Regions from separate parts of the Streptomyces sirii genome, predicted to be linked through region 2. Evidence: predicted binding sites of a transcription regulator. Region 2 holds the regulator's gene; the other holds the start of a gene.
What was found. The regulator HspR, encoded in region 2, represses chaperone genes until heat shock. The targets are predictions, from matches to a motif close to TTGAGNNNNNNNNNCTCAA.
Positions count from the first base shown of each region.

Region 1: a site for HspR is predicted at 2,714-2,732, ahead of lon (endopeptidase La). Genes of this name have one in related genera too.

Region 1 is NZ_CP147982.1:6,118,714-6,133,160, forward strand. Features, by position in the region: gene WAB15_RS27695 (rhomboid-like protein) at 144-950, shown strand; gene WAB15_RS27700 (YfbM family protein) at 1,038-1,541, opposite strand; gene WAB15_RS27705 (pentapeptide repeat-containing protein) at 1,723-2,568, shown strand; gene lon (endopeptidase La) at 2,755-5,253, shown strand; gene WAB15_RS27715 (lysozyme) at 5,423-6,283, opposite strand; gene WAB15_RS27720 (MarR family winged helix-turn-helix transcriptional regulator) at 6,562-7,065, shown strand; gene WAB15_RS27725 (hypothetical protein) at 7,179-8,024, opposite strand; gene WAB15_RS27730 (nitrate- and nitrite sensing domain-containing protein) at 8,506-11,412, shown strand; gene WAB15_RS27735 (roadblock/LC7 domain-containing protein) at 11,412-11,903, shown strand; gene WAB15_RS27740 (DUF742 domain-containing protein) at 11,900-12,298, shown strand; gene WAB15_RS27745 (GTP-binding protein) at 12,378-12,953, shown strand; gene WAB15_RS27750 (styrene monooxygenase/indole monooxygenase family protein) at 13,044-14,294, shown strand; gene WAB15_RS27755 (hypothetical protein) at 14,305-14,447, opposite strand, start outside.
Region 2 is NZ_CP147982.1:4,442,597-4,457,043, forward strand. Features, by position in the region: gene WAB15_RS19865 (SRPBCC domain-containing protein) at 1-594, opposite strand, end outside; gene WAB15_RS19870 (polyamine aminopropyltransferase) at 726-2,444, opposite strand; gene WAB15_RS19875 (DUF2617 family protein) at 2,716-3,237, opposite strand; gene WAB15_RS19880 (hypothetical protein) at 3,596-3,898, opposite strand; gene WAB15_RS19885 (pyridoxal phosphate-dependent aminotransferase) at 4,131-5,309, shown strand; gene WAB15_RS19890 (YbjN domain-containing protein) at 5,412-5,948, opposite strand; gene clpB (ATP-dependent chaperone ClpB) at 6,117-8,747, opposite strand; gene WAB15_RS19900 (Uma2 family endonuclease) at 8,924-9,502, shown strand; gene WAB15_RS19905 (pyridoxamine 5'-phosphate oxidase family protein) at 9,528-9,932, shown strand; gene WAB15_RS19910 (hypothetical protein) at 10,341-10,745, shown strand; gene WAB15_RS19915 (heat shock protein transcriptional repressor HspR) at 10,849-11,301, opposite strand; gene dnaJ (molecular chaperone DnaJ) at 11,303-12,475, opposite strand; gene grpE (nucleotide exchange factor GrpE) at 12,521-13,174, opposite strand; gene dnaK (molecular chaperone DnaK) at 13,171-14,447, opposite strand, start outside.

The DNA of each region.
Region 1 (14,447 bases), 1.7 Mb from region 2:
AGGCATATCACTCTCACAACTTCCTCATGGGTTGAGCAGGCAGGGTGGTCCGCGACGTTGTGCACAGCAGAACGAGCACGCACCGCCCGGGGGGAGATGGGGCGTGGCTCACCGGATGAGCCATGGACGGGAGGGACCGCCACGTGAGCTGGCTGGGAACCGCCGGAGGGACACGGGCCGATAGAGCCCCGGGCGACACTGCGGGAGCCGGCGCCGGGCCGGCCGCCGAGCGACTGCGCCGGGCGAGCACCGGGCCCGCCGCCGAGCGGCTGCGCCGACGGGTGTGGCGGCTCCTGCCCACCCCCACCGGCACCCCCTTCACCTTCGGTTACGCCGTCCTGCTCGCCGCCACCTCCCTCTTCGCCGAACACGCCGACCCCCACCTGGTCTCCGAACTGCTGCGGGGCTCCAGCACGGACGTCGTCCACCTGACCAAGGCCCCACTGCTGGTGCTGGCCGCCAGCGCCCTGTGGATAGCCGGCGGACTGGCCTCCGCCTACGCCCTCGCCTTCCTCCTCGTCCTGACGGCCCTGGAGCGGCGGATCGGCGGGCTGCGCAGCGCCGCGGTCTTCTTCGGCGGCCATGCCCTGGCCACCCTCGCCACCGAGGTGCCGGTGGCCTTCTCCGTCGCCGCCGGGCAGTTGCCGGAGAGCTCCCTGCACCGCCTCGACTACGGCATCAGCTTCGGCGTGATGACCTGCACCGGAGCCCTCGCGGGCCTGCTGCCGGCCTGGGCGCGCTGGCCCCTCCTGGCCGGCGTGGGCTACCTGGCGCTGACCGATCTGCTCGCCTACCTGGACCCGATGACCGACTGGGGGCATCTGATGTCCCTCGCCGTGGGCATGGCCTGCTGGCCTCTGCTGCGCCGCTGGCGCGCCGGCCGCGCCGGTCCCCGGCCGCTCCTCGGCGACCTGGGGCATCCGGCGCTGCGGGGCGTGCGGACCTACTGACCCGGTGCGCCGGGCCCCGGCCGTCGCCGGTGGATCGGCCCCGGATCAGACCCGGGGCGATCCACCGGCACCCGCCCGCGCCTCCTCCTAACCGAGCCAGACGAGCACGGCGTCCCCCTGGTCCGCCGCCGCACGGAAGAACGGACGCAGCGCGTCGTAGTGCTCGCGCACATAGTCCAGGGACTCGCCGCGCTCCCACACGATCGACGGATACACCGCCGCCAAGGCGAGGTCCTCCGGGCCGACGCCGGCCGTCAGATCCGCGCCGGATATCTCCGCGAGCGCCTCGGCGGCGACCCGCACCCGCTCGGCGGTCAGGTAACGAGGCGGTCCGTAGCCCCAGTCGTCGGCCGCCGGGACGTCCTCCTCGCCGTACACGATCTCCACCGGGAAGGCCGCCCGGCGCAGCAGGAACCCGAGGGCGTCCCAGGCCTTGTCGACGTCCAGGCAGCGGGCCGCGGCCGGCTCCGCGGGCCGTCCGGCTTCCGCTTCCATCCGCCCGACGACCAGCTTGTACGCCCACTCGGGGTCGTCGAGGGCGCGGTCGAATTCGGTGGGGGTGACACGTGCGAACTGTCCGATCATGCTCATGGACCCGAGGCTAGGGGCGACCACTGACAACGCCCGGCCGCCGGCGCCGCGTTGGCGAACCGCCGGCGCCCCGCGGCGAGCGAAACCGGCCAACCGCGCCACCCGTCCGGGCCTGGGAGAATGGACGTCCCTTCCAGGCGCCGCCCCTGCGGCGCACGCCGGCCACAGGAGTATCCGCACCTTGTCCCCAGACCGCGCGCCCGAGCGCAAGCAATCACATCCGGACACTGTCGAGCTGGGCCTGCAGTCCGACTGCGGCAGCTGTTTCGGGCTGTGCTGCGTCGCGCTGCCGTTCGCGGCCTCCGCGGACTTCGCCCTCGACAAGGAGGCCGGCCGGCCCTGCCCCAACCTGCAGACCGACTTCCGTTGCGGTGTCCACACCGATCTGCGCGAGCGCGGCTTCTCCGGCTGCACCGTCTTCGACTGCTTCGGCGCCGGGCAGAAGGTCTCCCAGGTCACCTTCGGCGGACGGGACTGGCGGCAGGCACCGGGCACCGCCCGGCAGATGTTCGACGTGTTCCCCGTCATGCGGCAGCTGCACGAACTGCTCTGGTACCTGGCCGAGGCGCTCACCCTGCGGGCCGCCCGCCCCCTGCACGCCGACCTGCGGGCCGCGCTGGAGAAGACCGAACGCCTCACCCGCGGCAGCGCCGAGGAACTCGCCGCGCTGGACGTGCCGGCCCACCGGGGCGAGGTCAACGCCCTGCTGCTGCGTACCAGCGAGCTCGTACGGGCCAAGGTCCCGGGCCGCAAGAAGGAGCGGCGGGGCGCCGACCTCATGGGCGCTCGCCTCAAGGGCGCCGACCTCCAGGGCGCCAACCTCCGCGGCGCGTACCTCATCGCCGCCGACCTCAAGGGCGCCGATCTGCGCCGGGCCGATGTGATCGGCGCCGATCTGCGCGACGCCGACCTGAGCGGTGCCGATCTCACCGGCGCCCTCTTCCTGACCCAGTCCCAGCTGAACGCGGCCCGGGGCAATGCCGCCACCAAGCTGCCCGAGACGCTGACCCGTCCCGCGCACTGGTAGTCGGGCGCTCAACCCGCGCACTGGTAAGCCGGGCGCCCCGGCACTCGTCCCGCGCACCGGTAGGTCGGGCGCTCCCCGACGCCTGCCCCGCACGCGATCGCTCACAGCGAACGCGCGCGGGGGAACAACTCCCCACCCCTCTGCATTGAGTGGGTAAAGCTCAACTTGATTGCCGAAGGGGAGATCATGGCTTCGACGTCCACATCGCTCACCCTGCCCGTGCTGCCGCTCGACGACGAGGTCGTGCTCCCCGGCATGGTGGTGCCGCTGGACCTGTCCGACGCGGACGTCCGCGCCGCGGTGGAGGCCGCACAGGCCGCCGCCACCTCGGGTAACAAGCCGCGGGTGCTGCTTGTGCCCCGCATCGACGGCACGTACGCGGGAATCGGCACGCTCGGGCGGATCGAGCAGGTCGGGCGGCTGTCCGACGGCGACCCCGGAGCGCTGATCCGGGGCCTGGGCCGGGTGCGGATCGGTTCCGGCACGACCGGCCCCGGCGCCGCACTGTGGGTGGAGGGCACGACCGTCGACGAAGAGGTCCCCGATCCTTCCCCGAGCTCTCCACTCCGTTCGAGCAGGGGAGGCCCCTATCCGGATGCCGTCGCCGAACTCGTCACGGAGTACAAGGCGCTGGCCACCAGCTGGCTGCGCAAGCGCGGCGCCTGGCAGGTCGTCGACCGTGTCCAGCAGATCGAGGACGTGTCGGCGCTGGCCGACAACTCCGGCTACTCGCCCTTCCTGACCACCGAGCAGAAGGTCCGGCTGCTGGAGACCACCGACCCGGTCGCCCGCCTGAAGTTCGCCACCGAGGCGCTGCGCGACCACCTCGCCGAACAGGACGTCGCCGAGTCCATCGCCAAGGACGTCCAGGAGGGGGTCGACAAGCAGCAGCGCGAGTTCCTGCTGCGGCGGCAGCTGGAGGCGGTACGCAAGGAACTCGCCGAGCTGAACGGCGACCCCGAGGACGAGAGCGACGACTACCGCGCCCGGGTCGAGGCCGCCGATCTGCCCGAGGACGTCCGCAAGGCCGCCCTCAAGGAGGTCGACAAGCTGGAGCGGGCCAGCGACCAGAGCCCCGAGGGATCGTGGATCCGCACCTGGCTGGACACCGTCCTCGAACTGCCGTGGAACGAACGGAGCGAGGACGCCTACGACATCCCCGGCGCCAAGCGGGTGCTGGACGCCGACCACGCCGGCCTGGAGGAGGTCAAGGAGCGGATCACCGAGTACCTGGCCGTCAGGAAGCGACGGGCCGAGCGCGGCCTGGGGCTCGTCGGCGGCGGGGCGAAGGGGGCCTCGCACGGCGATTCCGGCAAGGGCGGCGGTGGACGACGGGCGGGCGGCGCCGTGCTCGCCCTCGTCGGCCCGCCCGGTGTGGGCAAGACCTCGCTCGGCGAGTCCGTCGCCCGCGCCATGGGCCGCTCGTTCGTCCGGGTCGCGCTCGGCGGCGTCCGCGACGAGGCGGAGATCCGCGGCCACCGCCGTACGTACGTCGGCGCGCTGCCCGGCCGGATCGTCCGCGCCATCAAGGAGGCCGGCTCGATGAACCCGGTCGTCCTCCTCGACGAGATCGACAAGGTGGGATCCGACTTCCGGGGCGACCCGGCCGCCGCCCTCCTGGAGGTGCTGGACCCGGCGCAGAACCACACCTTCCGCGACCACTACCTGGAGGTCGAACTCGACCTCAGCGATGTGGTCTTCCTGGCCACCGCCAACGTCCTCGAAGCCATCCCCGAGCCGCTGCTGGACCGGATGGAGCTGGTCCGGCTCGACGGCTACACCGAGGACGAGAAGGTCGTCATCGCCCGGGACCACCTGCTGCCGCGCCAGCTGGAGCGGGCCGGCCTGGAGCGGGACGAGGTGGCGCTGGAGGACGACGCGCTGCGCAAGCTGGCGGGCGAGTACACCCGCGAGGCGGGCGTACGGAATCTGGAGCGGGCCATCGCCCGGCTGCTGCGCAAGGTCGCCGCCCAGCACGAACTCGGCGAGCGGGAGCTGCCGTTCACGGTCGGCGTGGAGCAGCTGCGCCCGCTGCTCGGGCGGCCGCACCACACGCCCGAGTCCGCTCAGGACCCGGCCGAGCGGCGGACGGCCGTCCCCGGTGTGGTCACCGGCCTCGCGGTCACCGGCGCCGGCGGCGACGTGCTCTACGTGGAGGCCTCGCTCGCCGATCCGGAAACCGGTGCGTCCGGGCTCCAGCTGACCGGCCAGCTCGGCGACGTGATGAAGGAGTCCGCGCATATCGCGCTGTCGTTCCTGCGCTCGCACGGCGCGGAGCTGGAGCTGCCGGTCGCCGACCTCAAGGAGCGCGGAGTGCATCTGCACGTACCGGCCGGTGCCGTCCCCAAGGACGGGCCGAGCGCGGGCGTGACGATGACGACGGCGCTGGCCTCGCTGCTGTCGGGCCGGCAGGTCCGGCCGGATGTGGCGATGACCGGTGAGATCTCGCTGACCGGGCGGGTGCTGCCGATCGGGGGCGTCAAGCAGAAGCTGCTCGCGGCGCACCGGGCCGGGATCACGACGGTGATCATCCCCAAGCGGAACGAGCCGGATCTGGACGACGTCCCGGCCGAGATCCTCGACTCCCTGGAGGTCCACCCGGTCGCGGATGTCCGCCAGGTGCTGGAGCTGGCGCTGACGCCGGCGTCCAACGGTGCCGTGCCCGAAATCCCCGTCGCGGCCTGAGACCGCGCGCCGGGAGACGGGACGGGCCCCTGCCGCACGGGCTGTGCGGCGGGGGCCCGTCGGCGCGTACGGCCCGGGCGTGGCTGGGGCCGTACGCACGAGCGAGGGCCTGTCGTCGAACTCGCGTCGTTCGTCCGGAGGGCGGCCCAGGGCCTTCGGCCCGGTGCGCTCAGCCGTTGGCCAGCGCCTGGAGCCGGTCGTAGGCGCCGTTGAAGCGGTTGTGGTCACCGACCGTCGGGCCGCTCGAGGTGTACTGCCAGATGGTGTGGAAACCCCAGCCGGCCGGGAGTTCGCCGGCCGAGGAGCCGTAGCGCGGAATCCACAGCGGGTTGACGGCCCCGAAGGCGGACGAATTGCCGGTGCACTGCTTCCACCAGCCGGTGGAGGTGTAGACGACCGCGTCCCGGCCGGTGCGCGCCTTGTAGGTGGCGAACCAGTCCTTCATCCAGTTGACCAGGCCGGCCGCGCTCAGCCCGTAGCAGGTCGCGCCGTAGGGGTTGTACTCCATGTCGAGCGCGCCGGGCAGCGTCCTGCCGTCCTTGGACCAGCCGCCGCCGTGGTCGACGAAGTAGTTGGCCTGGGCGGCGCCGCTGGAGGTGTTGGGCGTGGCGAAGTGGTACGCGCCGCGGATCATGCCCACGTTGTAGGAGCCGTTGTACTGCTGCGCGAAGTACGGGTTGGTGTAGCTGGTGGACTCCGTCGCCTTGACGTAGGCGAAGCGGACGCCGCTGTTCCAGAGCGTCGACCAGGCGACGTTGCCGTTGTGGCTGCTGACGTCCACGCCCTCGACGGACGCCGCGAGCCCGGACGTCGGCGGGGCGGTGCCGACCGCGGTGCCCTCGTGCTTGGCGATCTGCGAGCCGGCCCAGTCCTGCCCGGGGTGGGCCGGTTCCGGTGCGCGCCGCGGGGTCTGGGCGCCGGCGGCGGACGGCAGGCCGAGGAGGAGGGAGAGGATCGCGAGAAGGGCCCCGGCCACGGTCGCGAGGGAGCGTGCGGGGCGGTGGGGGAAGCCGGATCTGAGCACGGTCATACGTGTCTCCGGAGATCTCGGTGGGGTGACCTGAGGGGGGATGATCTGACGGCATGACGCAGACGCGATGACACGGAGGTGCGGTGTGCATGACGCGCGGCGGAACCTTCGACGCCGACCGGCCGCTTGGTGTGGTCATGCCAGATATCACGATACGCGCGTAGACCGACGGGGCAAAAGAGGGTTGCCGGGCTGCCGTTGGTCTAATCCTGCGAAATACTGGCCGAGCTGCGGCTTCGGCCGCCGAGGGCGGAAACTTTCAGATGAGGAAAGCGGGAATGGGCGCTGACGTGCACAACACCGGAGCCGGCGGTACCGCGGCGGACTGCGAGCCGACTGGTGAGGACCACGTATTTCTCGCCTTGGAAAGGGAATTGGCGGTATTCCTCCGCCGTGCCCGGGCCTCGTCCGGCGAACTGGCCCGCGAGGTGCATCCCGATCTGGAGCCGTCCGCGTACGGGCTCCTGCTCCGGCTGGCCGACGCCGGCGCGCAGCGCGCCACCGACCTCGCCGGCTTCTTCGGCGTCGGCAAGGCCACGATGAGCCGCCAGCTGCACGCCCTGGAGAAGTTGGGGCTGGTCGCCCGCGAGCCGGACCCGGCCGACGGCCGCGCCGTCCTCGTCCGCATCACGGAGGAAGGCCTCGCCCGCTTCACCCGCGTCCGCAACGGGCGCCGCGCCCAGTACGCGCGCCGGCTCGCCTCGTGGGACCGCGCGGAGGTGGCCGAACTGGCGCGTCTGCTGCATCGCTTGAACACGGAGCAGGAGGGCGAGGAGGGGTAGGGGCGGGACGAGGGGCGAGGGGGTAGGGGTGGTCGAACGCATTCCGTAGGGGATGCGAGCGCCCCCTGCGGGGCCACAACGTGGTGGCGGCGGGGGATATTCCCGGACATTGTTCAGGGCGCCACATAGATCACCGCCGCGTCGTCACGGGCCTTGCCGCGCGGGTGGGTCTCGCATTCCGGGTCCGCCGCCTCCGCCGCCCGGACCCGGTCGATGAGGGACTGCGGGCCCTGCTCGGCCACCAGGTCGACGCAGTCCTTCCAGGAGCCCTGCCGGAAGACCTCGACCCAGCGGCCCGCGCCGTCGGTGAGCGCGGTCAGCGAGCGGACCTCGGCGCGCGGGGTGCTGCCGGTCACCGCGCGGGCGGCCACCGACGGATCGGCGGCCGCGGTGTAGAAGCCGCCCTCGGCGTTGCGCAGCGCCTCGACCGCGCGGCCGTACGCGCGCCCCGCCGCGGCCCGCTCCGCCGAGCCGCGGGGCAGCGCCCGCACGGCGGCGCGCCGGGCGCGGACCGCGGGCGGCAACTCGTCCAGCCGCGGGTCCAGCACCGGGTGCACCGAGCCGTCCACCCGCTCCAACAGGAGCACCGAATCGGACAGGACCAGATGCTCGACGGTGTCCTCGGACCACCGCGCGGCCACCACGGTTGCCTGCGGAGTACGGACGTGAGAAAGGTCACAGGAGTCGCGATGGTCTTCGGCCGTCCGGGAGAGGGCGGCGGCCAACACCTCAGGGAGTGTCATATCCCGGCGTGAAACCGACAGTTCGAGCAGGGCGCCGCCGAGCCGCGCGGTGAACCACGGCACCGTGTGCACGCATCCGTAGTCCTCGGCGGGCGGTGTCACACCGTCCAGAAGGACCAGGACTCCGCCCTGGCCAAAGGCAGGCAGGGCGACCGACGCGTAGTCCTCGTTTGGGTGTTGGGGATCACCCGGCTCGGTGGCGAGTTCGATGCGCATGGCCGCAAGTCTGCCGGAGGCCGTGCTGCCGCCCCGCTTACCGGGCGCTCCCGGCGGCGTCGGCGTACAGGCAGGTCAGCGGGGTACGGAAGGTATGGACCACTGAGCCGGCGGCGTGCGGGCGGGCATCCTTCCAGGACCGGCACGCATCTCCAAACCCGTCCGGGCCGCGGGCCGGTCTGCCGCGGAAATCGGCGGCGCCGGGAAGTTGATGGTCAAACTCCAAGTGATGTTCACTCGTTCAGGTGGCCAGGCATGTGTTGCCGGGCCACTGCGCGACGCCGGTGGAAGGGTCGTTGCCCGGTCAAGGGCGGGACCAGGACGTTCATCGCGACGCGCAGAGCCGGACTGTTTACCCTCGCGGAAGTGTGTGCTGCTGCGGTGTGCGCGCAGGTCCGCCCCGCGAGCGGCGAGCGAACCGGGTCCGCGACGCCATACGGCGTGGGCAGGCGAGACAGGAATGCGAGCAGCGGTGCGGAAGATGCGGCTTCGGGGCGGCGCAGGGAAGCCGGGTTCACCGGCCGGTTCGGTCTCGGGACCGGGCGACGGGTCGGGCACGGCGGGCGGGGACGACCTCTCGGGGCGGCGTCCGGCGCGGGTGCGCAACCGGCTCGTCGGAGCGGTGGCCGTGGTGGCCGCCGCGGTCCTCGGCGCCGGTGCCCCCGGCCTCGCCACCACGGCCGACAACGCCCATGACAGCCAGCGGCTGGTCGACCTCGCCGAGTTGAACGCCCGGGCGATCGCCCTCGCGCACTCCCTCGCCGACGAGCGCGACGCGCTGACCGCACACGCCGCCGCACCGGCCGGCCGCAAGGGTGCCAAGCCCGGCGCATCCGGCGCCGACGGCAGCCGCACCGGCAGGGCCGACGGCGCGCGGACCGGCCGCACGGGGACCAACGGAGCGGCGACCAACGCCACCGGAGCCAACGGCACGGGAGCCAACGGAACCGGCAACGGCGCGACTGCTCCCCACGCCGCCGCAGCCGACGCCACTACTGCCCACACCGCCGCAGCCGACGCCGCCGTATCCGCCGACGCCTCCGCCGCCTCCGAGCCCCAGCGTGTCCGCGTCGACCGGCAGATCGGCGAGCTGCGCGCCGAGGCCCAGGACGCCTCGGGCGACACCAAGGTCTACGCGGCCGCCGCCAAGCTCCTGTCCGACCTCCCGCAAACCCGTCAAAGGGCGCTGTCCGGTACCGATTCGGCCGAGCAGGTCTACCACGCCTATACCGAGGTCATCCAGGCGCTCGGCGCGATCGGCGACACCATCGCCCGCCACCTCCCCGCCCGCGCGGACGCAGCCGACGCCGACACCCACGCGCTGCCCGCCCTCGGCCGCCTCACCGACCAGGCCGCCGGCACCCGGGCCCTGCTGCTCGCCGGGCTCGACGCGGGCGGCGGCCAGCCCCGGCTGACCACCCTCGCCCAGGTCGCGCACATCCGCGCCCAGGGCGCGCTGGGCGACTTCCGGCAGATCGCCGGTCAGGGCGCCCGGGACCGCTACGAACGCACCGTCACCGGCGCCGACATCACCGCCGCCGAGCGCTATCTGACCCGGCTGACCGACCAGCCCCGCCTGGACGCCGCGGACCGGAGGCTGGGCCGCCAGAAGGTGGCCGAAACCCTCACCACCCGCATCGGGCTGATGCGGGGCGTGGAGTCGGCCATGGCCACCGCCGACATCGAGCGGCTCGGTGCCCTGCGCGACGACGACGTGACCGAGCTGGAGATCCGCATCGGCCTGGAGGCGCTCTGCCTGCTGCTGGCCGTCGGCGCCGGCGTCTGGGCCGCCCGCACCCTGACCCAGCCCCTGGCGGCGCTGCGGATCGGCGCCAAGCGGGTGGCCGGCGACCCCGCGCAGGAGGAGTCGATCAGCTACAAGGGCCGCAACGACGAGTTCGCCGCCGTCGTCGGGTCCGTCAACGCACTGCACGCCCTGGTGGCCGAGTCGGCGCGGCGCACCGCCGAGCTGGAGGGCGAGCGCAAGCGGCTGGTCGGCGGCCGGCAGCGGCTGGTCGCCGAGCGCGAGGTGCTCCAGGAGCAGAGCGCGACGCTCAAGGAGGAGGTCGCCGATCTCACCGAGCGGCTGGCCACCGCGCAGACCGGTGTGCACGGCCGGTTCGTCAACCTCTCGCTGCGCACCCTCGGCCTCGTGGAGCGCCAGCTCGCCGTCATCGAGTCGCTGGAGGAGGGCGAGGGGGACCCGGAGCGGCTTCAGACGCTGTTCAAACTGGACCACTTCGCCGCGCGGATGCGCCGCAACAGCGAGAACCTCCTGGTGCTGGCGGGCGCGGAGCAGCACGGCAATGGCCACCAGGGCCCGGTACCGCTGCTGGACGTGCTGCGCGCCGCGGTCAGCGAGATCGAGCGCTACGACCGGGTACGTATCGAGTCGCTGCCGCCGCACGCGCAGGTCGCCGGGTTCGCCGCGGACGACCTCAGCCATCTGGTCGCCGAACTCCTGGAGAACGCCACCGCGTTCTCGCCGCCGGACGCCCATGTCGAGCTGTCCGGCTGGCTGATGGAGAGCGGCGAGCTGATGCTCTCGGTCCAGGACGAGGGCATAGGGATGACCGGGGAGCGGCTGGCCGAGCTCAACGAGCGGCTGGCGGACGTCGAGGCCGCCTCGTCCTCCGAGACCGTCGACGAGGCCCTGGGACTGGGCCTGTACGTGGTGGTGCGGCTGGCCGCCCGGCACGGCGTCCGGGTCCAGCTGCGCGACGCCAAGCAGGGCGGCGTCACGGCCGTGGTCGTACTGCCCGGCTCGATACTGGCCACCCGCCCGGCTACGTCACCCTCCACGACGGCGCCGCGGGAGGCGGTGCACACCCCCGCGCTGCCCGGCTCGGTCGCCGAGGCGAACTCCAACACCCTGCAGACGAGGGTGCCGCGGACGGACCCGGCGGCGGCCGACGAGGCCGACGCCTCGGCCCCGGCCCAGAGCCCGGCACCCGCGGCCGACCCGGCACCCGCCCAGGACGCGCAGGAGGACGAGGCGGCGGCCGCGCCCACTGCCGACCTCGACCCCGCCCCGGACACCGACCCGTTCGTCGCCGCCGCCGAGCGCGCCGTCGACGCGGCCGAGGCCACCGACCCGGCCCCCGCCGCGACACCGGAGAAGCGGCGGACGACCAAGGGGCTGCCCAAGCGCACGCCGCACATCGTGGCGCAGCGCCCGGCGCCCGCGGCCCCGCGCAAGAGCGGTACGGCCGGTGCCGAGGCGCTGCGGCGCCGGCTGGGCGGATTCCAGCAGGGGGCGCAGGACGGCCGGCGCGAGGTCGAGACCGAGATCGCTGAGCGCACAGGGGACCAGACCATCCCACAGACCGACACCGACGGAGCGGGGGCCCCGGGAGAGAGCCGGATTGCCGAGGAGGCACGCGATTGATGGCGCAAGCGCCCACCACTCACGGAAAAGGACTGAGCAGCCAGGCACAGAACCTGCACTGGCTGCTGACGAACCTGGTCGACGAGGTGCCGGGCATCCGCTCGGTCGCTGTGGTCTCCTCCGACGGCCTGCTGCTGCTCAGCTCCGACCCGGACCGGACGGCGGCCACGGCGCGGCCGGACGGCGATGACGGGCCCAAAGGGTCCAGTGCGGACCTGGCCACCATCGTGTCCGGGCTCGGCAGCCTCACCCACGGCGCCGCGAAGCTGATGGACGGTGGGGACGTCAAGCAGACGATGATCACCATGGACGAGGGCAGCGTGTTCGTCATGTCGATCAGCGACGGTTCGCTGCTCGGTGTGCACGCCGCCCCGGACTGCGACATGAACGTCGTCGCCTACCACATGGCGCTGTTCGTCGGCCGGGCCGGCCATGTCCTCACCCCCGAACTCCGCAGCGAACTGCGCATGTCGATGGAGGGCGCCCAGTGAGCAACCCCAAACTCCCGATACGCGGCGGGGACCGCAAACCCGCGCGGGTGCGGCCCTATTCGCTCACCGGCGGGCGGACCCGCTTCGGCCATGTGCTGCTCGTCGAGACGTTCGTGGCCGCGCTGGAGGCCCCCGAGGAGCGGCGTGAGCTGACCGGTGGCGGCTGGGCCGAGCGGGTGATGCCGGAGATGCGGGCGATCGTCGAGCTGTGCCGCCGGATGCGCTCGGTGGCCGAGATCTCGGCGCTGCTGAAGATGCCGCTGGGCGTCGTCCGGGTCCTGCTCAGCGACCTCGCCGACCAGGGAAGGATTCGCGTCTACGGCACCGGGCACCCCTCCGGCCGGCCCGACCGCGCGCTGCTGGAGAGGGTGCTGGGTGGACTTCACAGCCTCTGACACGACATCGGCCGGATCGACGGCGACGGCCCCGGCGACGGGCCCGGCCGAGCCCGCGGCCACGGCCGACGAGGCGGGGCTGCAGAGCTGGCAGACCGACCGCTCGCGGGCGCCGATCGCCACCAAGATCGTGGTGGCCGGCGGCTTCGGTGTCGGCAAGACCACCTTCGTCGGCTCGGTCTCGGAGATCACCCCGCTGCAGACCGAGGCGATGATGACCCGGGCCAGCGAGGACACCGACGACCTGACCGCCACTCCGGAGAAGACCACGACCACGGTCGCGATGGACTTCGGCCGGATCACCCTCGACCAGGACCTGGTGCTGTATCTGTTCGGCACGCCCGGACAGCAGCGGTTCTGGTTCATGTGGGACGACCTGGTGCGCGGCGCGATCGGTGCGATCGTGATGGCCGACACCCGGCGCCTGGAGGACTGCTTCCCGGCGCTGGACTACTTCGAGAGCTGCCAACTGCCGTACATCGTCGCGGTCAACCACTTCGAGGGCACCGAGGAGTACGCCGTCGAGGACGTCCGCGAGGCGCTGACCGTACCGCCCCGGGTGCCCGTCGTGATCATGGACGCGCGCCGGCGGCCCACGGTGGTCACCTCGCTGCTCACGCTGGTCGGCCACGCGCTCGCGGAAGCGCCGGAGTAACCGGGCCCGCCCGCGGACCCGCCCCCAGGGGCCGCGCTCCACCCCCCACGCCTCACCCCGAACACCGCAGTAACAGAGAAGAGTGCCGCCATGCGGAAAGTACTCATCGTCGGAGCCGGCCAGTCCGGGCTCCAGCTCGCCCTCGGCCTCCAGTCCCAGGGCTACGCCGTCACCCTGATGTCCAACCGCACCGCCGACGAGATCCGCTCCGGCCGGGTCATGTCGACCCAGTGCATGTTCGACACCGCCCTGCAGCACGAGCGCGACCTGGCGGTCAACTTCTGGGAGAGCCAGGCGCCGCGCATCGAGGGCCTCGGTGTATCGGTCGCCGCGCCCGGCAGCCACGCCGAGCCCGGCGGCTCGCAGCGTGCCATCGACTGGGTCGGCACGCTGGAGGGCTACGCCCAGTCCGTCGACCAGCGGGTCAAGATGGCCGGCTGGATGGAGACCTTCGCACAGCGCGGCGGCCAACTCGTCATCCACGGCGCGGCCGTCTCCGACCTGGACTTCTTCGCCGGCCGCTACGACCTGACGCTGGTCTCGGCCGGCAAGGGCGAGCTGGTGTCCATGTTCGGCCGGGACGCGGCGCGTTCCCCCTACGACGCCCCGCAGCGCGCACTGGCCGTCGCTTACGTCCACGGCCTCGGCCCGCGTCCCGAGCACCCCCACTTCGACGCCGTGCGCTGCAACGTCGTCCCCGGCGTCGGCGAGCTCTTCGTCATGCCGACGCTCACCACCTCCGGCCGCGCCGACATCCTCTTCTGGGAGGGCATCCCCGGCGGCCCGCTGGACGTCTTCCAGTCGGTCAAGGACCCCGACGAGCACCTGGCCACGACGCTGGAGCTGATGGAGAAGTTCCTGCCCTGGGAGTACGCCCGCGCCACCAAGGTCGAACTGACCGACGCCAACGGCACCCTGGCCGGCCGCTACGCCCCGACCGTGCGCAACCCCATCGGCCGGCTCCCCTCCGGCGGCCTGGTCCTCGGCGTCGCCGACGTGGTCGTGGCCAACGACCCGATCACCGGCCAGGGCTCCAACTCGGCCTCCAAGTGTGCCGCGTCCTACCTCGCCGCCATCGTGGAGCGCGGCGAGGAGCCGTTCGACGAGGACTGGATGCGCGCCACCTTCGACCGCTACTGGGACACCGCCCGGCACGTCACCAAGTGGACCAACGCGATGCTGGCCCCGCCGCCGGAGCACGTACTGGACATCCTCGGCGCGGGCGGCCGGTTCCAGCCCGTCGCCGACCGCTTCGCCAACGGCTTCGACGATCCGTCCGACTTCGAGAACTTCTTCTACGACCCGGACGCCGCACGGGCGTACCTCGCGTCGCACGGGTGACCTGGGCGGGTCACTTGGTCCAGGGCCACTTCCGGCGGCCCTGGACCTCCCGCTGCTCCTCCGGGACGTACTCGTACTTCCAGCCGCTCGGCAGGCCCAGGCGGCTCACGCGGGCCGGAACGCGCCGGTAGACGTGCAGCGTCGGCGGCCGCC
Region 2 (14,447 bases):
GTCCGCGGCCAGGTCGTCCGTCGCTCCGATGGCGTTCTCGTCGCTGAGCGGATCGAGGGAGGGCGGCGGAACCTCGGCGTCGAACACGCTGTGCCGGGCGGAGTCGTCGGCGTCGGTCACCGGCCGCTGCCGCAGATCCGCCGCCAGGTTCTCCGCGAAGCGGTCCAGCAGCCGGCGGCCCGCGGATCGGGCGGCCTGGTCGCTGGCCTCGGCGAGCCGGCCGTCGCTGTGCAGCGTGCCGGAGCAGGCCAGGGTCGTACCGGGCCCGGGCTCGGTGGCCGGGGAGAGGCGTACGACCAGCGTCAGCACGACCGCGCCGTCGCCCCGCGCCTCGGTGCCCTTCGCCTCCACGGTCACCGTGGCGGGCGCGCCGTCCTCGCCGGGTCTGTCGTCCGCGGCGCCGCTGACCGTCAGCGTGCCGCGATAGGTGATGGTGGAGCTTCCGATGCGCAGCCGCAGCCGGCCCTCGGGGCAGTGCGGGGCCGCGTCGGCGTCGAGCTGGACTCCCGGGACGCAGCGCGCCACCCGCTCCGGCTCGGTGAGCGCCTGCCGCACGGTCCCGACGGGAAACGGAACGTACACCTCATGCTCCATGACATGGGAGCCTAATTCCTTCTCCAGCGCCGAGGGGACCCCCTGGCGGGTGTGGACGGTGTTCGCGTCGGGTCCGCCCGCCCCAGGGCCTGCTGCGAGCCCTTCGCCCGCGCGCACGGTGGCCCGTCGTATCAGTCCAGATATTGCGGGTGCATCAGTGTCGACGCCCGCAGGCCGGGGATCCGGGCCCGGGCCACCCCGCTCCGGCCGGCCAGCAGCTCATCGACGGTGAGACCGCCCAGATGCGGCGCATCAGAGGCGTGCACGAACCGCGGCGGGTGCCGGGCGGCCAGTACGAAGCCCCAGTAGCGCGGCCCGCCGGGCGGCGGGGCGGCGGTGTGCTCCTCCTCGGCCGCCGAGCGGGCCGGTCCGCCCAGGCGGTCCGGGCCGCCGGAGACGTCCGCGGGCCGGCCCGGCAGGCGGTACGGGACGGTCGCCAGGCCCACCGACCGCACCGTCGCCTCCACCGTCCAATACGACCGCGCCCGCGTGCCCGGCGGCCCGGCGTGCACCACCAGCCGCCCGTCGGGGGCCAGCATCCGGGCCGCCATGCCGTAGAACTCCTGGGAGTAGAGCTTGGTGCTGGCCGTGATGCCGGGGTCGGGGAGATCGGAGACGACGACGTCGTACGGCGCCGGGTGCCGGCCGTGCGCACCCTGCCGCCGCAGCCAGTCGAAGGCGTCGGCGGTGACCACATGCACCCGCGGATCGTCCATCGAGTGCTGGTTGAGGCGGGAGAGCCCGGGGTCCGTGCGCGCCAACCGCACGACGCCGGGGTCGAGTTCGACGACGGTCACCGAGCGGACCCCGCCGTGGCGGAGGATCTCGCGCACCGCCAGGCCGTCGCCCCCGCCCAGTACCAGCACCCGGGCGTGCGGCCCGCCCGCGAGCGCCGGGTGCACCAGCGCTTCGTGGTAGCGGAACTCGGTGTCCGCGCTGACCCGCAACCGCCCGTCCAGATACAGCTCCAGCGGCGGGCCGGAACCTTTCCTCCCCCGCCCCGCACCGACTCCGGGCCCCGTGCCACCGGTCATCACCACTTCCTGGACGCCGGTCTGCACCGCGACCCGCGCCGACGAGCCGTACACCGCCCGCCGGGCGGCGCGTTCGAACGGCGTGGCCAGCAGCACCCCCGCGGCCAGCAGCACGAGCACCAGGACGTTGACGCCGAGAAGCGCCCATCGGGCACGGACGGTCAGATCGTGGCGGAACAGCCACAGCACCAGCACGCCGCCGGCCGTCGCGTTGATCGCGCCGGTGACCAGCGCGCCGGTCAACTGGCCGAAGCACGGCAGCAGCAGAAAGGGAAAGGCCAGTCCGCCGACGAGCGCACCGACGTAGTCGGCGGCGAACAGGTCGGCGACCGCGCCGCCCGCGTCCTGCCGGCGGACCCGCTGGATCAGCGTCATCAGCAGCGGCACCTCGGCGCCGATCAGCACGCCGATGGCCAGGGAGAAGCCGACGAGCGCGGAGCGGGACTGGCCGTACCAGGCGAAGCAGGCGTAGAGCGCCATCGCGGAGCAGCCGCCGACCAGCGCGAGGGCGGCCTCGACAGCGCCGAAGCCGACCGCCGCCCGGCAGCGCAGCCGCTTGGCGAGCAGCGCGCCGACGCCCATCGCGAAGACCATGACGGACAGCACGACCGACGCCTGGGTGACCGAGTCGCCGACCAAGTACGTTGCCAGGGCGACCAGTTCGAGTTCGTAGACCAGGCCGCAGGCGGCGCAGACGAAGACCACGGCGAGGACCAGCAGCCTGCCGAGCCCGGCCGGCACGGGAAGTCGCGCAGGCGTCATGGCCTCCGGCGGCCCGAGGGCTCCGGTAAGAGCGGACTCTGGCGGGTCGATCATGAAATGAACGCTACGTGACGATTCGACGCCTCTAGGTCACCCACACGAGTGCACTCTGCGGGCTACACGCGTCAGTTGGAGCGATGTCGATGCGTGGGACAGAGCGGGGCGTCCGCGCCGCGCGCCCGGCGCACACCATGCCGCACGCGCCTCAACGCACCTCCGCACCCTGGGCATGCACTCCCAGTGCGCGCCACGCCTCCCTCGCCCCCACTCCCCGCACGACCGCCGGCGGCGCGGGACCCTCCTGGCCACTTTCGCCGGTGGCCCGCTAGACCGCCGCGACCGCCGCGCGTACGCCCACGCGGGTACGGGTGGCCACCAGGCGGCCCTCCTGCGGATACGCGTGCCAGGTCCGCCAGCGCACCTGCCCCTGCTGGCACTGCGCCAGCATCGCGGTGAAGGCGTGCGGCGAGCCGGGGAACGTACCGGCCAGGCCGTGCGGATGCTCGGCGACCAGCGCGAGCAACTCCTGTGCACGGCCCGCGAACGAGCCGCGCGAGAGCGTCTCCACATGCGCGGCGAATTCGTACTCCCAGTCGCCCAGACGCTTCGCCACACCGAGCGGCAGCGGGGTGCTGCTGCCCGGCATACAGGCGACCGTCTCGGAACAGGTGCCGTGCTCCTCTTCGAGAAGCACCTGATGAGAAGCGCCGAGCAGCCTCAACTGCACCTGGGCGCCATGGAGTTGGAGATCGAGGACGGCAAGGGCCGGCAGGGGTTCCCTGCCCAGCGCCCAGGCCAGGTCGGATGCACGGGTATCGGTGTACGCCGTCGTCAAAGTGGTGAGCATGGGTCGGCTCCGCAAGCACGCATTGGAAGGGTGGGCCGGCCCGCCCGAGGGTCCAGGGATGTACGTCTGCCTGCCGGCTCGTGCCCACGTGGGATCGGAGAACGTGGGGGATTCTCTATGAAGAGGGAATCATGAAAGCCCGGTCGCCCACAGCGTTTTTACCCATCTTCGCCGGGTTTCCATCCCCTAGAGGGCCATGCAGTTCAACTGTTCAACATTCTTACGCCCGGCGGGTGTTGGCGCCTCGCCACCATCCACCGGGCGCATATGCGCAGGGGCACAAGCCACCCGCATGTGTGCAGCTGAACGGGCCCCTCGGCCGGTCCGGTCGGCGCCGCGCGACGGTGCCGCGTCCGACTCAGCAACCCCCGCCGCCGCCACCGCCGCAGCCACCACCGCCGCCCCCGCCGCAGGAGGAGGAACCCCCGCCGCAGGAGGAGCCGCCGCACGAGTGGCCACCGTGGTGCCCGCCCCCGTGGTGGCCGCCCCCGTGGTGGCCGCCGCTCGAACCCGCGCCACCGGCGGCCCACCAGCTGCCACCGCTCGAACCGCTCGACTTGCGGTAGCCGCTCCCGCTCCGCCCGCCGGTGCCGCTCCGCGAGGCCAGGGCCACCAGCCCGATCACCACCGCGCAGATCACCAGGAAGACCACGATTCCCATCTGCCTCACACTCCTTTTCAGTCCCCCGAAGCGTGGGGCACCTCCCACGCCCTTTAGGCAGTGGGGGCACATCGCTCCGTCCGGCGCCCCGTGCGCCGCTCGCGGCGCCGTTCGCGCCGCCGGCCGTCCGCGTCGACGACCGTCTCAGTCCTGTATGCGGGGCTGATGCCCGAGCCCGGGAGTCTCAAAGCACAGTTGAGGAAGTCCAGAGGTTCGGCGGAGGATGGCGCGCATGGACCGACCGCTGCTCAACCGCCGCCTCGCCGAATTCGGCACCACGATCTTCGCCGAGATGTCAGCACTCGCCCTACGGACCGGCTCCATCAACCTCGGCCAGGGCTTCCCCGACGCCGACGGCCCGGAGGAAGTCAGAGAGGCAGCGGTCCGTGCCCTGCGCGACGGCCGCGGCAACCAGTACCCGCCCGGCCCCGGCGTCCCGGAACTGCGCACCGCCGTCGCCGCCCATCAGGAGCGCTTCTACGGCCACCTCGGCCTGGCGTACGACCCCGACACCGAGGTCCTGGTCACGGCCGGCGCGACCGAGGCCATCGCGGCCTCGCTGCTCGCGCTGCTGGAGCCGGGCGACGAGGTCATCGCGCTGGAGCCGTACTACGACTCCTACGCCGCCTGCATCGCGATGGCCGGCGGCCGGCGGGTACCGGTGACCCTGCACGCCGATCCGGAATCCGCGACATACCGCCTCGACCTCGACGAACTGCGCGACGCCGTCACGGATGACACCCGCCTCATCCTCCTCAACACCCCCCACAACCCCACCGGTACGGTCCTGACCCGCGCCGAGCTCACGGCCATCGCCGAGCTGGCGGTGGAACGCAACCTCCTCGTCATCACCGACGAGGTCTACGAGCACCTGGTCTTCGAGGGCGAGCACCTGCCCCTCGCGTCCTTCCCCGGGATGCGCGACCGCACGGTCACCATCGGCTCGGCCGGCAAGACCTTCTCCTTCACCGGCTGGAAGGTCGGCTGGGTCACCGCGGCGCCGGAACTGGTGAGCGCGGTCCGCTCCGCCAAGCAGTTCCTCACCTTCGTCTCCGCCGGCCCCTTCCAGTACGCCGTGGCCGAGGCCCTCGCCCTGCCCGACGACTACTACACCGGCCTGCGCGACGATCTGCGCGCCAAGCGCGACATCCTGGCGACCGGCCTCGCCGACGCCGGCTTCCAGGTCTTCCGCCCCTCGGGCACGTACTTCATCACCACCGACATCCGCCCCCTCGGCGAAACGGACGGCTTCGCCTTCTGCCGCGCCCTGCCCGAACGCGCCGGCGTCGTCGCCATCCCCAACGCCGTCTTCTACGACCACAAGGACCGCGGCGCCCCGTACGTCCGCTTCGCCTTCTGCAAGAGCGTCGATCTGCTGGAGGAGGCGGCGGGACGGCTCAAGCGGCTGTGAAGGGTCCGTAGAACGCCCTTCTCCGGCCCCCGGACAGACGAAGGCCCCGGAGCCGGCAGCTCCGGGGCCTTCGCAGCCGGGTGGGTGTGGGACGTACGGGGCTCAGGCCTCGTCGTCGCCCGGCTTGTCGTCGGAGTCGCCTTCGATCTCGGCCTCCAGGCCGAGCTGCTCGACGATCCACTTGTCGAATTCGATCGAGGCGCGGACCCAGCTGACCGTGCTCGACACAAAGTGTTCGAGCGAGACGCCGGTGCCGATCAGCATCGATGCCTCACCGATCAGACGGACCGTGCCGTCGTCATGGGTGTGGGTGTAGGCCTTGGGCCACAGCGTCCGGCGGTTCCAGTCGTCGATCGCCTCCAGCAGCTTCGACTTCTCGTCGATGCCGTGGGCACGGTCGTAGAACGTACGGACGGAGAAGATCTGCTGCTCCTCCTCGCCCCGGAACATGAAGTACGTGCGGAACTGCTCCCACGGGGCGGCGAGGTCACCCTCCTCGTCGACTACGTACTTCAGCTCCATCTGGTCGAGGAGCTGCTTGACCAGGTCCTGGTCTGGCACGACGGGACCATCAGGCCCCGACGGCTCGGGTTCGGGCTGGCCCCCGAAATTCGGAATCGAGGACGGGTCGATGCTCACCGTGGAATTCCCTTCGTATGGTCCTTGCCATCCTCCCCCACATCCGCCCCGTCCTGGCAACCCCAGAGGGGCGGGTGCGGGCAAGGTGTCGCTCAAGGCAACGATCCGGCGGCACGATCAGGCACCCGAGCCGGCCCGCCGGACCCGCCGGCGGACCGTCCGCGCAGCTCAGGCCGCCCCTTCTCGCACCGGCAGCACCGACAGCCGGTCACCGTCGACATCCACCCGCACGGTGTCCCCGTCCAGCACGTCACCCGCCAGGATGGCGCGGGCGAGCTGGTCGCCGATGGCCGTCTGGACCAGGCGGCGCAGGGGGCGCGCCCCGTAGGACATGTCGGGGGCCGGCGCGCCGTCGACCGGCTGCCGGCCGAGCCAGGCGAGCCAGGTCAGGGCGCGGTCGGTGACGTCCAGCGTCAGACGGCGCTCGCCCAGGCGGCGCTGCAGGTGGTCGAGCTGGAGCCGGGCGATCCGCTGCAGCTGGTCCGTGCCGAGCGGGTGGAAGACCACCACGTCGTCGAGCCGGTTGAGGAACTCGGGCCGGAACGAGGACCGGACCGTCTCCAGCACCTTCTCCCGCTTCTCGTCCTCCTTCAGCAGCGGGTCCATCAGGAAGGCGGAGCCGAGGTTGGAGGTCAGGATCAGGATGGTGTTGCGGAAGTCGACCGTGCGGCCCTGGCCGTCCGTGAGCCGTCCGTCGTCGAGCACCTGGAGCAGGACGTCGAAGACCTCGTGGTGGGCCTTCTCCACCTCGTCCAGGAGGACGACGGAGTACGGGCGGCGGCGTACGGCCTCGGTGAGCTGGCCGCCCTCCTCGTAGCCGACGTATCCGGGCGGCGCGCCCACCAGGCGGGCGACGGAGTGCTTCTCGCCGTACTCCGACATGTCGATCCGGACCATCGCCCGCTCGTCGTCGAAGAGGAAGTCCGCGAGCGCCTTGGCCAGCTCGGTCTTGCCGACGCCGGTCGGGCCGAGGAAGAGGAACGAGCCGGTGGGGCGGTCCGGGTCGGCGATGCCGGCGCGGGTACGCCGCACCGCGTCGGAGACCGCCCGTACGGCCTCGGACTGACCGATCAGCCGCCGGCCGAGCTCGTCCTCCATGCGCAGCAGCTTCTGGGTCTCGCCCTCCAGCAGGCGGCCCGCCGGGATGCCGGTCCAGGCGCCGACCACATCGGCGATGTCGTCCGGCCCGACCTCCTCCTTGACCATGGACTCCTTGGAGGCCTCCTGCTCGGCCTCGGCGGCGGCCGCGGCCTGAAGCTCCTGCTCGACGGCCGGGATCTCGCCGTAGAGCAGCTTGGAGGCGGCGTCGAAGTCACCGTCGCGCTGGGCGCGCTCGGCCTGGCCGCGCAGGTCGTCGAGCTTCTCCTTCAGCTCACCGACCCTGTTGAGGCCCTGCTTCTCCTTCTCCCAGCGGGCGGTCAGGCCGCGCAGCTCCTCCTCCTTGTCGGCGAGGTCCTTGCGCAGCTTCTCCAGCCGCTGGACGGAGCCGGCGTCGGTCTCGTTCTTGAGGGCCAGCTCCTCCATCTTCAGGCGGTCGACGGCGCGCTGGAGCTCGTCGATCTCCACGGGCGAGGAGTCGATCTCCATACGGAGCCGGGAGGCGGCCTCGTCGACGAGGTCGATGGCCTTGTCGGGCAGGAAGCGGGAGGTGATGTAGCGGTCGGAGAGAGTGGCGGCGGCGACCAGCGCGGAGTCGGCGATCTGCACCTTGTGGTGCGCCTCGTAGCGGCCCTTGAGACCGCGCAGGATGGCCACCGTGTCCTCCACGGTCGGCTCGGCGACCAGCACCTGCTGGAAGCGCCGCTCCAGCGCCGGGTCCTTCTCGATCCGCTCGCGGTACTCGTCGAGCGTCGTCGCACCGACCATCCGCAGCTCGCCGCGGGCCAGCATCGGCTTGAGCATGTTGCCGGCGTCCATGGACGAGTCGCCGCCGGCGCCCGCGCCGACGACCGTGTGCAGCTCGTCGATGAAGGTGATGATCTGGCCGTCGCTGGACTTGATCTCCGCCAGGACGGTCTTCAGCCGCTCCTCGAACTCACCGCGGTACTTCGCGCCCGCGACCATCGCCCCCAGGTCGAGCGCGACCAGCCGCTTGTTGCGCAGCGACTCGGGCACATCGCCCTTGACGATCCGCTGGGCCAGGCCCTCGACGACGGCGGTCTTGCCGACACCCGGCTCGCCGATCAGCACCGGGTTGTTCTTCGTCCGGCGGGAGAGCACCTGCACCACCCGGCGGATCTCGTGGTCCCGGCCGATGACCGGGTCGAGCTTGCCCTCGCGGGCGGCCGCCGTGAAGTCCGTACCGAACTTCTCCAGCGCCTTGTACGTGCCCTCCGGGTCGGCGTTGGTCACGCGCTGGCCGCCGCGGCTCGCCTCGAAGGCGGCCAGCAGCTTCTTGGCGGAGGCGCCCTGCTGCTCCAGCAGCTCGCCGGTGCGGCCGCCCTTGGCGGCGATCCCGATCAGCAGGTGCTCGGTCGAGACGTAGGCGTCGCCCAGCTCCTTGGCCCGCTGCGTCGCGTCCGCGATCGCGGCGAGCAGATCGCGGTCCGGCTGCGGCGGGGCGACCGTCGAGCCCTGCACGCTGGGCAGCGCGGCGAGCTGGCGCTCGGCGCCGTTGCGCAGCACGGCGGCGTCCGCCTCGACGGCCGCCAGGAGGTCCATGATGTTCTCGTTGTCCTGCCCGGCCAGCAGCGCCAGCAGGAGATGCGCGGACGTCATGTCCGCATGCCCGGCGGTGATCGCCCGGTCATTGGCGGCGCTCAGCGCCTCCCGGCTCTTGTTGGTCAGCTCGGCGTCCACGGCCCGGTGTCCTCCCTGTGTGCGTGCTGTTCGGATGCTTCTACTTGCAGGTACCAACGTGCAATAAGTTGAGTCTATTCCACTCAAGGCTGCCCGTATGAGGGAACGGCGCCGAACACGCCTTCGCTGCCGGTGATGGCCGGTGACACTGGCCTTCGACCATAAGGAGGGGCAGCATGACGGCTATGGCACATGAGCCGATGGTGACCGACGAGAACCTCCTGGATTACTTCCTTGCCCTGGAGCCTCCCGAGGGCCTCCGGGCTGAGTTGATCGAGGGGGAGATCGTATTGTCGCCATCGCCGGACAACAGGCATGAGCGGTTCATCAGCAGGATCACCCAGCAGATCCTGGCGAAGTCCGAAACCGCCATGGACTTCTCCGGCAACAAGGGCGTGGAGATGCCGCGCGGGGGGCTATGCCCCAAGAACTACGTGATCCCCGATGCCGTGTTCGTGCCCTACGAAGCGGACATCTTCGATCTGCCGGGGAACTGGATCCCCAATTCCGCAGTCGCCTTGGTCATCGAGGTGACCTCCAGCCGCCCCCGAGGGGATCGCGTGACGAAGCGGCATTGCTACGCCCGTGCCGGGATCCCGCTCTACTTGCTCGTCGACCGCGAGAAGTCGACGATGACGCTGTTCAGCGAGCCGGCAGGCGAGGATTACACCGGAATCCACCGGTCCCCCTTCGGCAAGCCGGTTCCCATCCAGGCCCCCTTCTCCTTCGACCTGGACACCACCGACTTCCTCTGAGTGGGCCGGGCCTACCCTTGCCCCCATGCCTCACGACCTCTCCGCCCTCACCCCCGAGTACCTCGCCTTCTGGGGCGAGTACCTGATGCCGACGCTCACCACGCTGCGTGCGGACGGGACGCCGCACGTCGTCCCCGTGGGCGTCACCTACGACGCCGGGCAGCAGATCGCGCGGATCATCACCCGCAAGGACAGCACCAAGGTCAAGAACGTTCTCGCCGCCGGGGCGGACGGCGCGACGGTCGCCGTGTGCCAGGTCGACAAGGGGCGCTGGGCGACCCTGGAGGGCATCGCGCGGGTGCGTACGGACGCGGAGACGGTGGCCGACGCGGTCGGCAGGTACGCCGAACGGTACGGGCGGACGCCGACGCCGAACCCCGATCGAGTCATGATCGAGATCGCGGTGACCAGGGCGATGGGGCGGGCCTGAGAGCCCGTACCCGCACGGCGCACACCCCGGTCCGGACCTGGCCGAAAACACACCCTCCACAGCAGGCAACAACCGCCCGACTGGTACCCAGGTACGACAGGAAACCGAACAGCTCCGCGCAATGAACGGGCGGGATCGGACCTGTCCCGTGCATGAGACGGCAGCTGGAGGCCGTATGGCGTCGGCATTGAGCATCGTCACGACCGTTCCGCGCCCACCGCGCCCCGCCCCACCACGCCCGCACGCCGAGCTCTGCCCGCGCTGCGGTGGCCAACTCGCCGTCAACCAGGACGGCTGGAAGATCTGCCACGCCTGCGGTTACGCCTCGCCGCCCGGCACAGCCCCTCCACCACGAGCCGCCCTCGGGGGTATCGTCGCCCCCACAGTCGCCACGCCCCGGAGGGCACGATGAACTCGGTCCGAGTCACGGCGATCGCCTGCCTGATGCCGCTGTCCGAGCTGGACGAGGATCCGTTCCTGGTCGACGACCGCAGCCAGCACGACATGTGCAAGCAGTGGGCGGCGGCCCGTGACTACCACCTGACCTGCCAGCTCAGCCTGCACCAGCTGCGCGCCGACCACCGCGCGCTGTGGCGGGACGTCGAAGAGGGCCTGGTCGACGTGTTCGTCACGCCCAACCGCCGGGCCCTGGAGTACGCCATCGACGGCGCCGACGAGTTCTCCGCACGGTGCGCGGCAGCCGGCGTACGGCTGGAGACCGCCGACTTCGACGAGCCGGTCTACACGTTGGCGATGAAGTCGCAGGTGCACCGGCGGCTGTCGATGCCGACGGCCGGGTACAACGGCTGCTGACCGGCTCGGCGCGCCGGCGGGCACACTCACGCGGATGACAAAAAGGGCCGGGATCACCCGGCCCTTTTCGCCACGTAGGTGCGGGGCGCGCCCCGGCCGTCCGCTACTCGGACCGCTTGGGCCGCCACACCACCAGCGCACTGGTCTGCTGGACGTCCTGATAGGGCACCAGATCGCGCCGGTAGGAGGCGTGCACCGCCGCCTCCCGCTGCCGCATCGCGCTGGCCGCGCCCTCCAGGGCGCCCTGCAGTTCGGCGACCCGCTGCTGCAGGGCCGCGACCTGGTTCTCCAGCTCGATGATGCGCTTGATACCGGCGAGGTTGATGCCCTCGTCCTGGGACAACTGCTGCACCGTACGGAGCAGTTCGATGTCCCGGGCCGAATAGCGGCGGCCCCGCCCGGCCGTGCGGTCGGGCGAGACCAGCCCCAGCCGGTCGTACTGGCGCAGGGTCTGCGGATGCAGGCCGGAGAGCTGAGCCGCGACGGAGATGACGTACACCGGCGACTCATCGGTCAGTTCATACGGGTTACGACGCTGCCCGCCCCGGCTGTCCATCTCAGTCTCCCTTCGCGGCCTGGAACAGCTCCGCCCGCGGGTCGTGGCCCGCGGTCGCCTCGCGATAGGACTCCAGCGCTTCCTTCGCCTTGTCGCCGAGGTCCTCGGGGACCAGCACCTCTATGGTGACCAGCAGATCACCCCGGGTGCCGTCCTTACGGGCCGCGCCCTTGCCACGGGCTCGCATCGTGCGTCCGTTGGGAGTGCCGGCCGGCAGCTTCAGCGTGACCGGCGGGCCGCCCAGCGTCGGCACCTTCACCTCGCCGCCGAGCGCGGCCTCCGGGAAGGTGACCGGCACCGTGACGGTGAGGTTGTCGCCCTTGCGGCCGAAGACCGGATGGCCGCCGACGTGCACGACGACGTACAGATCGCCGGCCGGGCCGCCCTGCTCGCCCGGGGCGCCCTTGCCGCGCAGCCGGATGCGCTGCCCGTCGGACACGCCCGCGGGGATGCGGACCTGCATCGTGCGGGCGCTCGTCGCGCGTCCGCTGCCCTTGCAGACCTCGCAGGCGTCCTGGGCGATCAGGCCCCGGCCCTTGCAGTCGGCGCACGGGTCGGTCAGCGAGAAGCCGCCGCCCGCGCCCCGGCTGACCTGGCCGGTGCCGACACAGGTCGGGCAGACCCTGGGCGTACCGTTTCTGTCGCCGGTGCCCGAACACGCCTTGCAGGGCGCCTGGCTGGACATCCGCAGCGGAACCGTGGCCCCGTCGACCGCCTCGGTGAAGCTGAGCGTCACCTCGGACTCGATGTCCTGGCCGCGCCGCGGCTGGGTACGCGTACCCGCGCCGCCGCGGTTGAACAGGCCGCCGAAGACGTCCCCGAGCCCGCCACCGAAGCCCCCGGCGCTGCCGGCTCCGCCCGAGCCCCCGAAGAGGTCGCCCAGGTCGAAGTTGAAGCTGCCGCCGCCCCCGCCGGGACCGGGGCGGAAGCCGCCGTTGCCGAACAGCGCCCGGGCGTCGTCGTACTCCTTGCGGCGCTTGGCGTCGCCCAGGACGTCGTTGGCCTCGGAGATCTCCTTGAAGCGCTCCTCGGCCTTGGCGTCGCCCTTGTTGGCGTCCGGGTGGTTCTCCCGGGCCAGCTTGCGGTACGCCTTCTTGATCTCCGCTTCGGTGGCGTCCTTGGGGACGCCGAGGACCTTGTAGTAGTCCTTCTCGACGAAGTCCTTGGTGCTCATCCCCGACGTCCCTCCTTTCCTGCGGTTTTCTCGTCGGTCCTCACGTCAGCCCTCGTCCGGGCCACCGCTCTCCTCGTCCGAGGCCTTGGCCTCGTCCTCGGATCCGGACTTGGCGCTCTGCGCGCCCGGCTGCGGCTCGGCGACGGCGACCCGCGCGGGGCGGATCGTTCGCTCACCGATGCGATACCCGGGCTGCAGGATCGCAACGCACGTCGTCTCGGTGACATCCGGCGCGTACGAGTGCATCAGCGCCTCGTGGATCGTCGGGTCGAAGGGCTCGCCCTCCTTGCCGAACTGCTGCAGACCGAGCTTGGCGACCACGGTCTCCAGCGATTCGGCCACCGACTTGAAGCCGCCGACCAGTTCACCGTGCTCGCGGGCACGGCCGACGTCGTCGAGCACGGGAAGGAGCTCGGACAGGAGGTTCGCCGCGGCGATCTCCTTGACCGTGACCCGGTCCCGCTCCACCCGACGGCGGTAGTTCTGGTACTCCGCCTGGAGCCGCTGGAGGTCCGCGGTGCGCTCGTTGAGCGCCGTACGCACCTGGTCCAGCTGCGCCTGGAGCGCTACGTCCTGTACGTCCCCGGCCGGGGCCGAGCCCGCCTTGTCGGCGGACTCGGCCTCCTGCGCCGCGTCTTCGGAAGCGGCGTCAGAGGGGACGTCAGGCTTCTCGTCGAAACCCGGGGTCTCCTCCGTCACGCGGCACCGTCCTTCTTGGGCTTCTCGTCGTCGACGATCTCGGCGTCCACGACGTCGTCCTCGGCCTTGGCCTGCTCGGCCCCCGGAGCGGCGCCCTCGGCACCGGCCGCGCCCTGGGCGGCCTGGGCGTCGGCGTACATGGCCTGACCGAGCTTCTGGGAGACGGCCGCGACCTTCTCGGTGGCGGTGCGGATCTCCGCGGTGTCCTCGCCCTTGAGCTTCTCCTTCAGCTCGGCGACGGCGGTCTCGACCTCGGTCTTGACCTCACCGGGGACCTTGTCCTCGTTGTCCTTGAGGAACTTCTCGGTCTGGTAGACCAGCTGCTCGCCCTGGTTGCGGGTCTCGGCGGCCTCGCGGCGACGGTGGTCCTCGTCCGCGTACTGCTCGGCCTCCTGGCGCATCCGGTCGACCTCGTCCTTCGGCAGCGAGGAGCCGCCGGTGACGGTCATCTTCTGCTCCTTGCCCGTGCCCAGGTCCTTCGCGGTCACGTGCATGATGCCGTTGGCGTCGATGTCGAAGGAGACCTCGATCTGCGGGACGCCGCGCGGGGCCGGCGGCAGACCGGTCAGCTCGAACATCCCGAGCTTCTTGTTGTACGCCGCGATCTCGCGCTCGCCCTGGTAGACCTGGATCTGCACGGAGGGCTGGTTGTCCTCGGCGGTGGTGAAGATCTCCGAGCGCTTGGTCGGGATCGTCGTGTTCCGCTCGATGAGCTTGGTCATGATGCCGCCCTTGGTCTCGATACCGAGGGACAGCGGGGTGACGTCCAGCAGCAGGACGTCCTTGACCTCGCCCTTGAGGACACCGGCCTGGAGGGTGGCGCCGATGGCGACGACCTCGTCGGGGTTGACGCCCTTGTTGGCGTCCTTGCCGCCGGTCAGCTCCTTGACGAGCTCGGCGACGGCCGGCATACGGGTCGAGCCACCGACCAGGACCACGTGATCGATCTCGGACAGCTGGATGCCGGCGTCCTTGATGACGTTGTGGAACGGGGTCTTGCAGCGGTCGAGCAGGTCCGCGGTCAGCTGCTGGAACTGCGAGCGGGTGAGCTTCTCGTCCAGGTGCAGCGGGCCCTCGGCGGAGGCGGTGATGTAGGGAAGGTTGATCGTCGTCTCGGTCGAGGACGACAGCTCGATCTTCGCCTTCTCGGCGGCCTCGCGCAGACGCTGCAGCGCCATCTTGTCCTTGGCCAGGTCGACGCCGTGGCCGTTGGCGAACTGCTTGACCAGGTAGTCGACGACGCGCTGGTCCCAGTCGTCACCACCGAGGTGGT